3 regions of the Brevibacillus choshinensis genome follow, and region 3 is predicted to be linked to each of the others. Evidence: a T-box and tRNA genes for the amino acid it is inferred to sense, from the RefSeq annotation. Region 3 holds a T-box; the other regions hold tRNA genes.
The links. A T-box is a leader RNA that pairs with one kind of tRNA and senses whether it is charged. The one in region 3 lies ahead of thrS (threonine--tRNA ligase), so its partner is inferred to be a tRNA-Thr.

Region 1: it has a tRNA-Thr gene. The T-box ahead of thrS (threonine--tRNA ligase) is inferred to sense a tRNA for this amino acid. The anticodon was not compared.
Region 2: it has a tRNA-Thr gene. The T-box ahead of thrS (threonine--tRNA ligase) is inferred to sense a tRNA for this amino acid. The anticodon was not compared.

Annotation. Positions count from the first base shown of each region.
Region 1 is NZ_CP069127.1:560,030-565,506, reverse strand. Features, by position in the region: gene JNE38_RS03125 (transglutaminase-like domain-containing protein) at 1-609, opposite strand, end outside; gene JNE38_RS03120 (DUF58 domain-containing protein) at 614-1,819, opposite strand; gene JNE38_RS03115 (AAA family ATPase) at 1,834-2,787, opposite strand; tRNA gene JNE38_RS03110 (tRNA-Arg) at 3,011-3,087, opposite strand; tRNA gene JNE38_RS03105 (tRNA-Gly) at 3,091-3,166, opposite strand; tRNA gene JNE38_RS03100 (tRNA-Leu) at 3,216-3,297, opposite strand; tRNA gene JNE38_RS03095 (tRNA-Lys) at 3,370-3,445, opposite strand; tRNA gene JNE38_RS03090 (tRNA-Gln) at 3,453-3,527, opposite strand; tRNA gene JNE38_RS03085 (tRNA-Thr) at 3,533-3,608, opposite strand; tRNA gene JNE38_RS03080 (tRNA-Phe) at 3,621-3,696, opposite strand; tRNA gene JNE38_RS03075 (tRNA-Asp) at 3,732-3,808, opposite strand; tRNA gene JNE38_RS03070 (tRNA-Met) at 3,886-3,962, opposite strand; tRNA gene JNE38_RS03065 (tRNA-Val) at 3,992-4,067, opposite strand; tRNA gene JNE38_RS03060 (tRNA-Glu) at 4,155-4,228, opposite strand; tRNA gene JNE38_RS03055 (tRNA-Leu) at 4,247-4,331, opposite strand; tRNA gene JNE38_RS03050 (tRNA-Met) at 4,341-4,417, opposite strand; tRNA gene JNE38_RS03045 (tRNA-Ser) at 4,445-4,535, opposite strand; tRNA gene JNE38_RS03040 (tRNA-Asn) at 4,543-4,618, opposite strand; rRNA gene JNE38_RS03035 (23S ribosomal RNA) at 4,671-5,477, opposite strand, start outside.
Region 2 is NZ_CP069127.1:4,239,169-4,244,645, forward strand. Features, by position in the region: gene JNE38_RS21325 (sensor histidine kinase) at 1-245, shown strand, start outside; gene JNE38_RS21330 (hypothetical protein) at 648-1,106, opposite strand; gene JNE38_RS21335 (hypothetical protein) at 1,106-1,891, opposite strand; tRNA gene JNE38_RS21340 (tRNA-Gly) at 2,051-2,124, opposite strand; tRNA gene JNE38_RS21345 (tRNA-Leu) at 2,137-2,224, opposite strand; tRNA gene JNE38_RS21350 (tRNA-Pro) at 2,251-2,327, opposite strand; tRNA gene JNE38_RS21355 (tRNA-Arg) at 2,357-2,433, opposite strand; tRNA gene JNE38_RS21360 (tRNA-Gly) at 2,437-2,512, opposite strand; tRNA gene JNE38_RS21365 (tRNA-Leu) at 2,532-2,618, opposite strand; tRNA gene JNE38_RS21370 (tRNA-Lys) at 2,636-2,711, opposite strand; tRNA gene JNE38_RS21375 (tRNA-Tyr) at 2,725-2,809, opposite strand; tRNA gene JNE38_RS21380 (tRNA-Thr) at 2,815-2,890, opposite strand; tRNA gene JNE38_RS21385 (tRNA-Asp) at 2,991-3,067, opposite strand; tRNA gene JNE38_RS21390 (tRNA-Met) at 3,193-3,269, opposite strand; tRNA gene JNE38_RS21395 (tRNA-Val) at 3,299-3,374, opposite strand; tRNA gene JNE38_RS21400 (tRNA-Glu) at 3,399-3,475, opposite strand; tRNA gene JNE38_RS21405 (tRNA-Thr) at 3,499-3,574, opposite strand; tRNA gene JNE38_RS21410 (tRNA-Asn) at 3,582-3,657, opposite strand; rRNA gene JNE38_RS21415 (23S ribosomal RNA) at 3,710-5,477, opposite strand, start outside.
Region 3 is NZ_CP069127.1:1,686,631-1,692,107, forward strand. Features, by position in the region: gene mqnC (cyclic dehypoxanthinyl futalosine synthase) at 1-957, shown strand, start outside; gene ytxC (putative sporulation protein YtxC) at 1,120-2,046, shown strand; T-box leader at 2,071-2,314, shown strand; gene thrS (threonine--tRNA ligase) at 2,458-4,371, shown strand; gene JNE38_RS08780 (ThiF family adenylyltransferase) at 4,458-5,477, opposite strand, start outside.

The DNA.
Region 1 (5,477 bases), 1.1 Mb from region 3:
CAACGTTCGCAGCGCGATCCAGCTCCGATTCCCCGCCAGCGTAGCGTGTTTCGTCATGGTCGTCAAATGGCTGACCGCGAGCAGCAAGAATCCGTAAATCAAGGTGCGGATAATTCCTCCATCCCCCTCGTACGGAAGGAATGTATCGAGAACAGCCAGATAAAGCTCCGTCAATACGACAAACCACAGTCCTTGACGCTGTTCGAGCACCAAATAAGTGATCATCGACAGCAGGACCGTGAGAAGCAGGTCAAACAAGGCATTCCGCGTCACAGGAGACATCGCTCCCCAATCCTGCTGAAAGGCGTGCGGGATATCTCGCAGCATCTGCGCAGCCAGCTCCTTGAGCCACTGTGTACCGAATATCGAAGTGTCAAACAGCGTCGTGTGCAGAAGGAACAAGATGACAACCAGCTTGATCGGTAAGGTCAACCAGCGGTAGGGTATGATCTGATCAAGGATCAGGACGATGGCGGCTATCCCGAGAAAAGGCCAGAGCATCCCTGTATCCGTCAGCTCTTGCAAAGGCAGCAGCCACTCTCGTATCATCAGGAACAGCAAGAGGGCCGACACCCACTCCAGCAGACTGGGACGTTTCCATACACGCATGAGTCTACGCACCCCCTATCCGTTTCCACTCGTCATGATCGATGTGGATCGCTGTACATGACACCTTGCTGGCCGTAAGCAGCTGCAAGGTTTTCCGCTGTTCGGCAGATATCGAAGCCTCTGCATGCACGAAGAACAGTTGGATTCGCCTGCCCTTTTGTGAGAGGGCAATCAGACGTCCTATCAGCTCTTTCTCTACGCGTGGAGTCACCAGGATCAGCGTTACGCCCTGCGGCTGCTCCAATGCCTCCCTGCCCACCACACGTGAGAAAGCATCACTTCCCTGCGGCATGACACGGGCCAGCTGGTCAAATACGTGCAAAAAATGCGAATGTGAGATGGCAGCCGGAATACTGATCCTCTCGTGCTGCTTATACACCAGTCCATAATGATACAAATTGCGGTTGGCATAGGCGATCAGACTCGCCGTCAGCTTTACTGCCGTTTCAAACAGGTTCTCAGGCAGTTTCTGATAGCTCGCCTTTTCGACGTCCAGGAAAAACACAGCCTGGTTCATCGCCTGATGCTCGAATTCCTTTGTCTTCAGTCCAGTCCCTCTGGCTGAAGCCCGCCAATGAATCTGACTGAGGCGGTCTCCGCGATGGTATTCCCTCACTCCGCGTACTGCCGCCACATCATCAGAGCGACGGTGGGAGACGTGCACATTCCCGCTAAAGCTGCCGTCACCCAACGCCCAATGCTCAATCGTCTGATACGTCGGATAGACGAGAAACTCATGCGTCAGCGGGTACACTTTTCTCCTTTCAATAAATCCGAAGAAGTCGCCCCCACTCACCACACAGTCACCCAGGCGGTAGTATCCGCGCGGCAGATTGGGAATGACGTAGCGAAACTCCACTTCTCGCTTAAACCATGGGAAAACGAGCTGTCGATGCGGCTCATACACGCCCGCCAATCGATCCGGCAGCGGCTCGAGCACCATGTTCCAGCCGAGTGGAAACCAGAACCGACGACGCAGCCGAATCGTTACAATCACGTCATCGCCATTCTGAAGGCGGTTGCGGTCAATTTCACGCACGACCTCCAGGCCAAAGAACAGAAAGAAGTACGTAAGCAGTTCATACGCCAAGAAGACAAGGCTGCTGTAAAACAAAAACCAGCTAGCAAACCCGCCCTGAAATTTTGCAAATACATACGTGAGCAAGACCAACCCGATTACTTTGACTTTGCCCCATCTTTGTTGTCTCATCCGCAGTCACCGCCTCAGCTGACCGGCACGCGGGTCTCGGCCAAAATCACCGTTAGAATCCGATCAACGGTCGCTCCTTCCAGACGTGCTTCCGGCTTCACGATCATCCGGTGAGCAAATGTGACAGGAACCAGCTCTTTTACATCGTCCGGAATGACGTAATCTCGTCCGCGAACGAAAGCCAGTGCCTGTGCGGCCCGATACAGAGCCAAAGCACCCCGCGGGCTCACTCCCAAATAAATATGATGATGATCACGGGTACGATGGCACAGGCGCACGATATACTCCCTGATCCCATCCGATACTTTTACCCTGGCTGCTTGCTCCTGGAGCTGCTTTAATTCCTCTGCGGTCATGACAGGCTCCAACTGATTCAATGGATTGGCTTCCGAGAAGCGAGTGAGCATTCGCATCTCTTCCTCAACGCTCGGGTAACCCAGACTAAGCTGCATCAAGAAGCGGTCCAGCTGGGCTTCCGGCAAAGGAAATGTCCCTTCGTACTCCAAAGGGTTTTGGGTAGCCATGACAAAGAATGGATCCTCCAGCCGATAGGTCACGCCATCTACGGTCACGGAACGCTCTTCCATTGCCTCCAGCAAGGAAGATTGGGTCTTTGGCGATGTCCGGTTGATCTCATCCGCCAAGATGACGTTGGCAAACAACGGACCTTGGCGAAACTCGAATTCAAGACTCTTTTGATTAAAGATCGCTACCCCTGTTACATCGGTCGGCAGCAAGTCAGGCGTAAACTGAATGCGTTTGAAGGCTCCGCCAATCGATTTGGCCAATGCACGTACGAGCATGGTCTTCCCTACGCCAGGTACATCCTCCAAAAGTACGTGTCCATTCGCCAAAACGGCAGACACCATCAATTCGATCACAGAACGCTTTCCAATCAGAACCTTTTGTATATTGTCAATGAGCTTGGTTACAGCAGGATGCGTATTTTCCACTTTTATTGGGTTCATGATGATACAACTCCTGTTTCTTTGGATTCTTCAGTCAGGTTTGTAACAGCCACTCCTACGCGGTTTACCCCCTGTTTTTATGAATAGAGAGCATCCTAATCCTAAAGTAATGGATGCTCATGGGAGATACAAGGAAAAAATACTTAAAATTTGTAAAATTGTCCTCAAATTATGCAAAAAAGAGTAGGAGATCGTCCTACTCTGCGGTTTCATATGAAAGAAATGGCGTGCCCTGAGAGATTCGAACTCCCGACCTTTTGATTCGTAGTCAAACGCTCTATCCAGCTGAGCTAAGGGCACATATGGAGCGGACGAAGGGTCTCGAACCCTCGACCTTCGCCTTGGCAAGGCGACGCTCTACCAATTGAGCTACGTCCGCATATTCAGGGTAAAAGGTTTGCTCTGGCTACAAACCCTTTCTGTTACTATGGTGCGGGTGAAGGGACTTGAACCCCCACGGTCTCCCGCCAGAACCTAAATCTGGTGCGTCTGCCATTCCGCCACACCCGCATGGTTTAAAAAAACAGAAAAGGCTTACGGCGTATTTGCCGTGCAGCACTGCTTTCCTTATTGAGAAAAAACTGGTGAGCCATGAAGGACTCGAACCTTCGACCCTCTGATTAAAAGTCAGATGCTCTACCAACTGAGCTAATGGCTCGTGCAAATGGCTGGGGTACTAGGATTTGAACCTAGGAATGACGGAGTCAAAGTCCGTTGCCTTACCGCTTGGCTATACCCCAACAAGTGGTGCCGGCAATAGGACTTGAACCCACAACCCCCTGATTACAAGTCAGGTGCTCTACCAATTGAGCTATACCGGCATATCATATTAGTGGTGGCTCGGGACGGAATCGAACCGCCGACACGAGGATTTTCAGTCCTCTGCTCTACCGACTGAGCTACCGAGCCTCATTTGTTTCATTCGCCAATTCCTTGAAGGAAAATGGCGGAGCTGACGGGACTCGAACCCGCGACCTCCGGTGTGACAGACCGGCGTGAACTCCAACTTCACCACAGCTCCATATTTGGTTGCATCCTACGGATACTCCCATCTCACTTGAGCAAGATGTACATTCGACGTAGTTCAAGTGAATAATTTGGTTGCGGGAGCAGGATTTGAACCTGCGACCTTCGGGTTATGAGCCCGACGAGCTACCGAGCTGCTCCATCCCGCGACAGGGACCTTTTCGGTCAGTAGTAACTATGGTGGAGGCTGACGGGATCGAACCGCCGACCCTCTGCTTGTAAGGCAGATGCTCTCCCAGCTGAGCTAAGCCTCCACTATTTCCCCCACAAAGTGAAGAGTATGCTCTGAAGCATATTCCGAGTACTTTGCGGGGACCCCAACAACTAGTTGGTTTTTTAGGTGACCCGTAGGGGATTCGAACCCCTGTATGACAGCGTGAAAGGCTGCTGTGTTAAACCGCTTCACCAACGGGCCATGCAAGTGATACTATTATGGTGCGGTCGGCGAGACTCGAACTCGCACGGGTCGCCCCGCCACCCCCTCAAGATGGTGTGTCTGCCAATTCCACCACGACCGCAACTTAGGATGGTAGCGGCGGAGGGAATCGAACCCCCGACCTTTCGGGTATGAACCGAACGCTCTAACCAGCTGAGCTACACCGCCAAATTGCTATGTTATTAAGAAATCATATGGCGGAGAGTGAGGGATTCGAACCCTCGCTACGCTTGCGCATACTAACGGTTTAGCAAACCGTCCCCTTCGGCCTCTTGGGTAACTCTCCGTATATATGGCTCCTCGGGACGGACTCGAACCGCCGACCGATCGGTTAACAGCCGATTGCTCTACCAACTGAGCTACCGAGGAACGTTTGAAGGTCGCACCTTCAAAACTGGATCTGCATGTTTGCTAAGAGTGTGTGGATAAGTCCTCGACCGATTAGTATTCGTCAGCTCCACGTGTTACCACGCTTCCACACCGAACCTATCAACCTCATCGTCTATGAGGGGTCTTACCAGCTTGCGCTGTGGGAAGTCTCATCTTGGAGGGGGCTTCACGCTTAGATGCTTTCAGCGCTTATCCCGTCCGCACATAGCTACCCAGCTGTGCCACTGGCGTGACAACTGGTGCACCAGCGGTGCGTCCATCCCGGTCCTCTCGTACTAAGGACAGCTCTCCTCAAACTTCCTACGCCCGCGACAGATAGGGACCGAACTGTCTCACGACGTTCTGAACCCAGCTCGCGTACCGCTTTAATGGGCGAACAGCCCAACCCTTGGGACCTACTTCAGCCCCAGGATGCGATGAGCCGACATCGAGGTGCCAAACCTCCCCGTCGATGTGGACTCTTGGGGGAGATAAGCCTGTTATCCCCAGGGTAGCTTTTATCCGTTGAGCGATGGCCCTTCCATGCGGAACCACCGGATCACTAAGCCCGACTTTCGTCCCTGCTCGACTTGTAGGTCTCGCAGTCAAGCTCCCTTCTGCCTTTACACTCTACGAATGATTTCCGACCATTCTGAGGGAACCTTTGGGCGCCTCCGTTACCTTTTGGGAGGCGACCGCCCCAGTCAAACTGCCCACCTGGCATGGTCCTCTCGCCCGATAAGGGCGACGAGTTAGAAACTCCGTACATCAAGGGTGGTATCCCACCGACAGCTCCACAGAGGCTGGCGCCCCTGCTTCTCAGCTTCCCACCTATCCTGTACATGATGCACAAAGTTCC
Region 2 (5,477 bases), 2.6 Mb from region 3:
ACGGATGGCTGTATTTGAGTGTAGAGAACAATGGAGAGATGATACCGCCGGAGATCGTCGAGAGTTTGTTTCAGCCGTTTTTTACAACCAAACAAAATGGGACAGGCATCGGATTGTCCATCTGTAAAAACATCATCGAGAAGCACCAAGGCAGCATTCATTGCGATTCCAATGAGAAGCGCACCCGATTTGTCGTATCCCTCCCGATTGAGACTGAGGTGGATCAGCCTGCCCCCACTCTGTGATTGGGCACAAAAAATGCCCCCTGATGCTCAGGAGGCGAGGCAAGAGATCCGTTACCGTTTGGTTGGTAAGCGACCTAAGGCTAACTCTACACGAAAACATATGTTTCTACCACTCAAAAGATTAGACAGACTTCGACACGTGCCAGGATCTATGCAGACTGTAGGGAAGCATGCATGGATCCTTTTTTGTCATGGTGCCAATACTTCGCACACTGCCCGGTTCGCTATGGCATGAATCGCCTGTTCTGCTGTACTGATCCATTTTGCTTAGCTGTTTCGGCACAAACAATGCCTCAATCTCAAATACCAATGCCGAGCGGATTATATAGAACTACATGAAAGGGGTCAGCCACGTTTGACTTCACACATTAGGATCTTGTACCTAGCAAAGCAGTGATGATATCACTTCGTTATAGCCAGCCCGAGTGCCTGATGATCCCATAGAATATCTTCGACAACAGAAACGTTATTCTCCTCGCATGTCACGATTAAGATGACCTCCCCCGTTTTTCCCTTCTTCAGTTCTCGTTCATTCTTGTGTCGCTTGAGCAGATAAATAATCCAATTCAGCAGAACGCCTGTAATAAATCCGGCAGCTGCTCCGATTAACCCCCAGATGACGGGTCCCCAGTCCCAGACAAAACCTTTGGTTGCCCCGATGGTAGCGAACATGAAGGCCAGTACCATCCCTTTATCCACTAAAGACAAACCATCACTACGGTGAATGCTATCCAGCAGCCTGGGGTGTTTTTTACGTGGATCAAGCGGAACGGCGTAGATCTCCGTTATCCCTTTTTCCTCCAATTCGGTTATAGCGATTTCCAGTAAAGTAGAGTATTCAAACGTGACGAATATTTGCATCACTCTACCATGCCCCCAACTGTTATTTGGGTGCCTGAAGGCTGGTATTTCCGCAATAGGTGATTTTTTAGTGCGTCTTCAAAAAGTTTATTATTCTCTACTGTATTCATGTAAGCATCGTAGATCGAAAAGAAATAAAACGAGGGTAAATACAAGAGCCATTGCTTTTCCAAAACAAGTGTGGAAAATCGTATGTTACCTAGGATCAGGTAGTGAATGGCGAGGATCAGATTAGATTTCCATACGAGAATAATGGAACATACAAAAATAAACCCTGCTAAAACAATACGATGGAGATACAATTGCCCAAGGCTGGGTATTCCCAGAGACCATACTACTGCTATCCAAGGCTTGCGTTTGTCAAGGTAGTTTACTTCTATTGCTCCAATGCGAAAAACGTCATAAAACCCATTCTCTCTTTGTGCGAGTAGATAAATCTTATTCATATCAACAGTGGATCGATAACTGTCCCATATCGCAAACAAATAAACAGGTATGTAAAGCATCGTGAATCTGGGTTCCAATATATCTTTTGCCGCTTGAAACTGACCGTTAAAGGAATACACCATTGCTTCATTCAGATGAATCAATTGATTAATGAACACTTCCCATATAATCAATGCGTAGCCTCGGAGATATTTGCTCAGTAGAAGGTGCCCAAAACCGGGGAAAGCCAAGGACCACGCAGCAATAATATAAGGATTTCTTTTATGAAGTTGTGTGGTTCCCAGCAAACTGACATATGCCTTGTTGCGCATATTTCGAACTGTTCCCTGACTTTCCATAATTGACCACCTTTGAAGCTATTTGGTTGTAATTTGCCCAAATGCTTGAGGAACCATTCAAACGAGACATGGTCTATCCCGTGTTGAATGACATTAACATTACTGAATAAACACAAAAAAACAGAGGCCAAATTGGCTCTCTGTTCTCCTCTATTCATATGGAGCGGGTGATGGGAATCGAACCCACGCGACCAGCTTGGAAGGCTGGGGTTCTACCATTGAACTACACCCGCATGTAATTGAGATGGTGCCGAGGACCGGACTTGAACCGGTACGGGAGAAACTCCCGACAGATTTTAAGTCTGTTGCGTCTGCCCATTCCGCCACCCCGGCAAAGCAAGAAAATGATGGGCAAATCATGGTCGGGAAGACAGGATTCGAACCTGCGACCCCTTGGTCCCAAGCCAAGTACTCTACCAAGCTGAGCTACTTCCCGACTGTATCCTTTTCACTCTAGATGAAAAGTGGCGTGCCCTGAGAGATTCGAACTCCCGACCTTTTGATTCGTAGTCAAACGCTCTATCCAGCTGAGCTAAGGGCACATATGGAGCGGACGAAGGGTCTCGAACCCTCGACCTTCGCCTTGGCAAGGCGACGCTCTACCAATTGAGCTACGTCCGCATGTAATTTTGCAGTTGTTTGGTGCGGTCGAGAGGACTTGAACCTCCACGGTGTTGCCACCACTAGAACCTGAATCTAGCGCGTCTGCCAATTCCGCCACGACCGCATGTAAAGTTTAAAAACTGGTGAGCCATGAAGGACTCGAACCTTCGACCCTCTGATTAAAAGTCAGATGCTCTACCAACTGAGCTAATGGCTCTCATTAAGAAAACTGGTGGGGAGAGACGGATTCGAACCGCCGAACCCAGAGGGAGCAGATTTACAGTCTGCCGCGTTTAGCCACTTCGCTATCTCCCCAGTGATGGTGCCGGCAATAGGACTTGAACCCACAACCCCCTGATTACAAGTCAGGTGCTCTACCAATTGAGCTATACCGGCGAACGTATTTATTTTACCAAATCATTCATAGATAATCAACATTTTTTCACTAATTGTAAACGTCTTTCATCTTCATGAATGTTGCCATTCTTGAAAAGAATGGCGGAGCTGACGGGACTCGAACCCGCGACCTCCGGTGTGACAGACCGGCGTGAACTCCAACTTCACCACAGCTCCATATTATTTTCCTTGAACTCGACGCTTATTCAAGGTCGTACAAGGAGAAAATTTGGTTGCACCCTACGGGTACTCCCATCTCACTTGAGCAAGATGTACATTCGACGTAGTTCAAGTGAATAATTTGGTTGCGGGAGCAGGATTTGAACCTGCGACCTTCGGGTTATGAGCCCGACGAGCTACCGAGCTGCTCCATCCCGCGACAGGGACCTATTCGGTCAGTAGTAATAGTGGTGGAGGCTGACGGGATCGAACCGCCGACCCTCTGCTTGTAAGGCAGATGCTCTCCCAGCTGAGCTAAGCCTCCACATTCTCTTAATGGGATATTTTATGGTGACCCGTAGGGGATTCGAACCCCTGTATGACAGCGTGAAAGGCTGCTGTGTTAAACCGCTTCACCAACGGGCCATAGCATGGTTGGGTAATAATCATGGTGCTCCCGACAGGAATCGAACCTGCGACCTCTTCCTTACCATGGAAACGCTCTACCGACTGAGCTACAGGAGCATGAATATGGCTCCTCGGGACGGACTCGAACCGCCGACCGATCGGTTAACAGCCGATTGCTCTACCAACTGAGCTACCGAGGAACATTGAAGGTCATTCCTTCAAAACTGAATACGCATGTTTGCTAAAGAATGTGTGGATAAGTCCTCGACCGATTAGTATTCGTCAGCTCCACGTGTTACCACGCTTCCACACCGAACCTATCAACCTCATCGTCTATGAGGGGTCTTACCAGCTTGCGCTGTGGGAAGTCTCATCTTGGAGGGGGCTTCACGCTTAGATGCTTTCAGCGCTTATCCCGTCCGCACATAGCTACCCAGCTGTGCCACTGGCGTGACAACTGGTGCACCAGCGGTGCGTCCATCCCGGTCCTCTCGTACTAAGGACAGCTCTCCTCAAACTTCCTACGCCCGCGACAGATAGGGACCGAACTGTCTCACGACGTTCTGAACCCAGCTCGCGTACCGCTTTAATGGGCGAACAGCCCAACCCTTGGGACCTACTTCAGCCCCAGGATGCGATGAGCCGACATCGAGGTGCCAAACCTCCCCGTCGATGTGGACTCTTGGGGAGATAAGCCTGTTATCCCCAGGGTAGCTTTTATCCGTTGAGCGATGGCCCTTCCATGCGGAACCACCGGATCACTAAGCCCGACTTTCGTCCCTGCTCGACTTGTAGGTCTCGCAGTCAAGCTCCCTTCTGCCTTTACACTCTACGAATGATTTCCGACCATTCTGAGGGAACCTTTGGGCGCCTCCGTTACCTTTTGGGAGGCGACCGCCCCAGTCAAACTGCCCACCTGGCATGGTCCTCTCGCCCGATAAGGGCGACGAGTTAGAAACTCCGTACATCAAGGGTGGTATCCCACCGACAGCTCCACAGAGGCTGGCGCCCCTGCTTCTCAGCTTCCCACCTATCCTGTACATGATGCACAAAGTTCCAATACCAGGCTACAGTAAAGCTCCATGGGGTCTTTCCGTCTTGTCGCGGGTAACCTGCATCTTCACAGGTATTATGATTTCACCGGGTCTCTTGCCGAGACAGCGCCCAAGTCGTTACGCCTTTCGTGCGGGTCGGAACTTACCCGACAAGGAATTTCGCTACCTTAGGACCGTTATAGTTACGGCCGCCGTTTACTGGGGCTTCGGTTCAAAGCTTCGCTTGCGCTAACCCATCCCCTTAACCTTCCAGCACCGGGCAGGCGTCAGCCCCTATACTTCGCCTTGCGGCTTCGCAGAGACCTGTGTTTTTGCTAAACAGTCGCTTGGGCCTTTTCACTGCGGCCCCCTCGGGCTATAAACCCTACCGGGGCGCCCCTTCTCCCGAAGTTACGGGGCCATTTTGCCGAGTTCCTTAGCAAGAGTTATCCCGCGCACCTTAGGATTCTCTCCTCGCCTACCTGTGTCGGTTTGCGGTACGGGCACCTTATTCCTCGCTAGACGCTTTTCTTGGCAGTGTGAAATCAGGGACTTCGGTACTTAAATTTCCCTCGCCATCACAGCTTGCCCTTACGGTGTGCGGATTTGCCTACACACCAGGCTTACTGCTTGGACGGCCATCCAGTAGGCCGCTCACCCTATCCTCCTGCGTCACGCCATTGCTCAAGCGGAACAGAGGTGGTACAGGAATATCAACCTGTTGTCCATCGCCTACGCCTTTCGGCCTCAGCTTAGGTCCCGACTAACCCTGGGAGGACGAGCCTTCCCCAGGAACCCTTAGGCTTTCGGTGGACAAGATTCTCACTTGTCTTTTCGCTACTTACACCGGCATTCTCACTTCCAAGCGCTCCACCGCTCTTTCCAGTACGGCTTCACTGCTGCTTGGAACGCTCCCCTACCCAGTCCATAAGGACTGCCATAGCTTCGGTGATACGTTTAGCCCCGTTACATTTTCCGCGCAGAGT
Region 3 (5,477 bases):
TTCGTAATCAGCCGTAATGTCAATTACACCAACGTTTGTGACACGTATTGCCGTTTCTGCGCATTTTATCGCCCGCCGGGATCTTCGGAAGGTTACGTTTTGCCGAAAGAGACCATCTTCCAAAAGATTCAGGAGACGGTAGATGTAGGCGGCACGGAAATCCTGATGCAGGGCGGTACCAATCCCGATTTGAAGATCGACTATTACACCGACCTTCTGCGCGACATCAAAAAGCGCTTCCCGCACATCACCATGCACTCTCTCTCGGTAGCGGAAGTATTGAAAATCGCTGAAGTTTCCAACATGTCAGTGGAGGATGTCCTTCGCGAACTGAAGGCCGCTGGTCTGGATTCGCTGCCTGGGGCAGGCGGAGAGATTTTAGACGATCGCACCCGACGCAAGATTTCCCGTCTGAAAGGCTCCTGGAAGGACTGGATCGACACGCAAAAAGCAGCACATCGGGCAGGCCTGCCGGGTACGGCGACTATGGTAATCGGCTTTGGCGAGGAAATGGAAGAGCGCGTCCTGTCGCTCCTGCGCATTCGCGAGGCACAGGATGAAACGCATGGCTTCAAGGCGTTCATCGTTTGGACGTTCCAGCCGGACAATACCAACATGAAGGCAGTCAACAACACGCCGGAAGAGTACCTGAAGACGCTGGCGATCAGCCGCTTGATGCTGGACAACGTGGAGAACTTCCAGTCTTCCTGGGTAACGATGGGCCCGCACTATGGCCAATTGTCGCTCTCCTATGGTGCAAACGATTTCGGGCAGACCATGATGGAAGAAAACGTCGTATCTGCCGCAGCATGCACGTACAAGGTAAACACCAACCAAATTCTGGAGCTGATTCGCAGAGCAGGCAAGACTCCTGCACAGCGCAACACCCAGTACGACATCCTGCGCGTTTTCAAAGACGGCGAGATGGCGGAAAAAGATTTCGTCATGCAGAACTAAATGGATGGATGAGAGGTGCGGGCCCGATCAGGTCCGTGCCTCTTTTTATGAAAAATACCTCGATTTTTGTAAGAAACCTTCCCTGCGTTTCCAACCGTTTAAAAGTATATCACTCCTGACGGGACATATACTGTAAGTACAATTGCGGTTGGGGGGATGGTTATGCAGACGTTCCGCGTATTGCTGGAGAATGTCCCTGCGCATTGTGGCACGTACCGATCCATCTTGAAAGAGATGACGGAACGGGTCAACACTGCACCGGTGCGCGTTACATACAAAGAAGAGGAGCAGGACGGCTACTACCTGTTTTTCTTTCAGAGCTGGTGCGAAGAGGAATACGATGCGCAGACGATTGATTGGGCCAGGGCCTTTGTGGCGCTGTCATTGGCAGAATGGATCATGCAGGTCAAGGAACCAGAAATCGTAGAAGAAATGGCTGAAGATCTGCTTCAGGCCGAACAGCTGGAAGAAGAGTGGGCCATCATCCTTCCCTACATCCAGCGCATGTGTCAGGAACAAGAGCAGGAGCCGGCTGGCGGCGAGCTGTTCACTGCGACCACACGCAAGGCAAACGTGTATCGAAAGGCGTTTACGTATCTCGAGCAAGACCGGACGATCAACGTGCTGGGCTTTGTCCGCTTCCGCTTGCAGGATCATTGGAATGAACTGTTCGAGCTGGTGGAATCCGGCATTGACGAATATCTGGAAGACAAGCAATATCAAGAATTCGTGGAGCTCTTGCGGTATTTTATCGCCGTTCAGGAAACCAAGCAGGAAGTGGTTCACGTTGTTCCTAGTGTGGACAAACCTTTCCATCTCTATGATAAAAAAGGAGATCGTATTTGGCTGGATCAGCTGGATGCGGTGCTCAGCATGGACGAACAAAACTGCCGGGATGAAGATTATCTGGTCAGTGCTCTAGTGACGCTGGCTCCTGAAAGCATTGTCCTCCACATGGCGACAGAGAGGGCCGGGCTGACGCAGACGATCCGCAGCATTTTCGACAGCAGGCTGAGTACCTGCCAATCGTGCCCGATCTGTCTGGCAGACAGACGTGTACTTGACGTGCACAATCCGACTAAACTATAATAGCAACAACAACTTCACATCATGGCAAATACGATGAGAAGGACATGGACGATATGCAGGTCGCTCACAGAGAGGCGGGACACGGCTGGAAGCCCGCTGCGCACCCATATGAGATCTACCCCCTTCGAGTAGCAGCCGGGAACAAAGGCCTAGCCTTTTAAGTATCGGTAGCCGGTTTTAAACCGTTATTTTTCCTTGAGGAGTCTGCTTTCGATTTATCAGCAGACTTGAACTAGGGTGGTACCGCGAGAATACACTCGTCCCTTTTTGGGATGGGTGTTTTTTTATTTACAGATAGGAATCAATTAATCCCTATCCAGTATAAGTGCAACTAGGCTCCGCAAAAAAATAGGCGAAGCCAAGTTTTACTAATCTCTCAACCAATTACAAAACAGGAAGGAAGAACCTAACGTGGCACAAATCAATGTGACTTTCCCGGATGGAGCAGTACGGCAGTACGAGGCCGGGACTACCATCGAAGACATCGCTGGTTCCATTAGCGCCAGCTTGAAGAAGAAAGCAGTAGCCGGTAAGAAAGACGGTAAAGTCGTTGACCTCTACACACCGCTGGAAGAGGATGCTGCGATTGAGATCGTGACCCTGGATTCACAGGATGGAGTGGAAGTATATCGTCACAGTACCGCCCACTTGCTGGCACAAGCGGTCAGACGCCTGTATGGCAGCGAAGTGAAATTCGGGATCGGTCCTGTAATCGAGGACGGTTTCTACTACGACATGGATATTCCGGTGTCCCTGAGCCCGGAAGACCTGGGTAAAATCGAAGCGGAAATGGAAAAAATCGTCAAGGAAGACCTGCCGATTCGCCGCAAAGTCGTGAGCCGCGCGGAAGCAACCGAGATTTTCCAAGGCCTGAATGATCATCTGAAGCTGGAGCTGATCCGCGACCTGCCGGAGGATGCGACCATCACGCTGTATGAGCAAGGCGAATTCTTTGACCTGTGCCGCGGCCCTCACTTGCCATCGACTGGCTACATCAAAGCGTTCAAGCTGATGAACGTAGCAGGTGCTTACTGGCGTGGAAAAGCGGAGAACCAGGTGCTCCAGCGCATTTACGGCACTGCATGGCCGAAAAAAGCGGAACTTGAAGAACATCTGCACTTCCTCGAGGAAGCGAAAAAGCGCGATCACCGCAAACTGGGGAAAGAACTCGAATTGTTCATGTTCTCCGAAGAAGCGCCAGGCATGCCGTTCTACCTGCCAAACGGCTTTACTGTCCGCAACGAGCTGGAGCAATTCTCCCGCCGTCTGCAGCAGCTCGCTCAATACACAGAGGTGCGCTCGCCATTCCTCATGAACGAGCGTCTCTGGCATCAATCCGGACACTGGGACCACTATCATGAGAACATGTACTTCTCCGAGGTGGACAACGCGACATACGCCCTGAAGCCGATGAACTGTCCAGGCCACATGCTTATTTACAAAAACGCGATGCATTCCTACCGTGATCTGCCGATTCGCTACTCCGAGTTTGGCCAGGTGCACCGCCATGAGTATTCCGGTGCCCTGAACGGCATGCTTCGCGTACGTACCTTCTGTCAGGATGATGCGCACGTATTTGTCCGTCCTGATCAGATCGAGAGTGAAATCAAGGCCATGATCAAACTGATCGATACCATCTACAAAGTGTTCGGTTTCGAGTACAGCGTCGCGCTCTCCACTCGTCCGGAAGACTCCATGGGCTCCGACGAGCTGTGGGAGATCGCAGAAAGCTCTCTGCGTAAGGTACTGGACGACGCCGGTTTGCCGTATGAGATCAAGGAAGGAGACGGCGCGTTCTACGGACCGAAGATCGACTTCCAGATCACAGATGCGCTGAAACGCCGCCACCAATGCGGTACGATCCAATTGGACTTCCAAATGCCTGAGAAATTTGACCTGACTTACGTGGGCCAAGACAATGAAAAACACCGTCCGGTTGTATTGCACCGTGCGATGTACGGCTCCATGGAGCGCTTCATCGGCATCCTGATCGAGCACTATGCAGGTGCATTCCCTGTATGGCTCACTCCGATCCAAGCTCGCCTGATGAACATCAGCGAAGTGCATATTCCATACGCGCAAGAAGTGAAGGATAAGCTGCAGCAAGCGGGTATCCGCGTCGAGCTGGATGCGCGCAATGAGAAAATCGGCTACAAAATCCGCGAAGCTCAGGTGCAAAAAATCCCGTACATGCTGGTCATCGGGGAGAAAGAAATGGAAGACGGAACTCTCTCCGTTCGCAGACGCGGCGTGGGAGATGAAGGCGCAATGACCGTAGATGCGTTCGTTGAAAAAATCCGCGCTGAAATCAATGAAATGAAGTAATCATGTTTCACAGATAGAAAGAAAAGGGCAGCTCCCTCCGTTTGGAAGGGGCTGCCCTTTTTCATTTGCGAGCGCTCGCCAGCCACTCAATGCCCGACGTACTTCGCATACAGGGTTCGGGCTATCGACAAGTCATCCGTCCCTTGCACCAGCACGCGTCCATCCTGAAAGAACACGATCGTGTAGTCGTCTGCATGAAAGCGGACCAAAAAGCGGTTGTGCTCGACTTCTCCGATGGGGGAGAATCGTTTGGCCAGCTTGTCGAGATCGATGCTAGCAGGATGGATGGGGCGAATCTGCACCGTGTCGCGTCCACAAAGCACCGCGAACTCCTCTGCCGCTCCTTCGCCTGCCGTTAAGGATTGAAATTCCCTCCTGACACAGGCGGGACAGTCTGGATTTCGCCCCTTGGCAATAGGCAGTTGATCGTGGTCATTTTGCCAAACATCCACCTGCTCCAGGTACGGATTGAGATGATCGAAGTCGCCGATCAGCAGTTTGATGCCCTCTGTCGCCTGATAAGAGGCGATGATGGACACCAATGGCCCGATGATGCCGACTGTGTCGCAGGTTTCTCCCCGTCCCGCAGGAGCGTGAGGGAACAGGCAGCGAAAACAAGGGGTGATGCCTGGTCGGATGACGGCAAACATCCCGCGGGAATGGACAGCTCCTCCGTATACCCACGGAATGTCATGCTGGATGGCGATATCGTTGATCAAATAACGGACCTGAAAATTATCCGTCCCATCGAGAATGAGGTCTGAATCAGCCAAGAGCGTCTGGGCGTTTCCTGCGTGCAGGTCTGCGATGATTCCTTCGACTTTCACGCTGGAATTAACCGCTTGAAGCTTGGCAGCAGCAGCCACTGCCTTTGGAATATGGCCCTGCGCATCCGCTTCATCATAGAGCATCTGTCTCTGCAAGTTGCTTGCCTCCACGAAATCGCGGTCAATCATCCTCACGTGGCCGACTCCCGCACGAACGAGATGGTTGGCCAGCACCGTTCCCAATGCTCCCATTCCTACGATCGCCACCTTTTTTTGCGCCAGCATGGACTGCCCGGCGGGACCGATCGGACCAAACAGCATTTGTCTGGAGTAACGGGT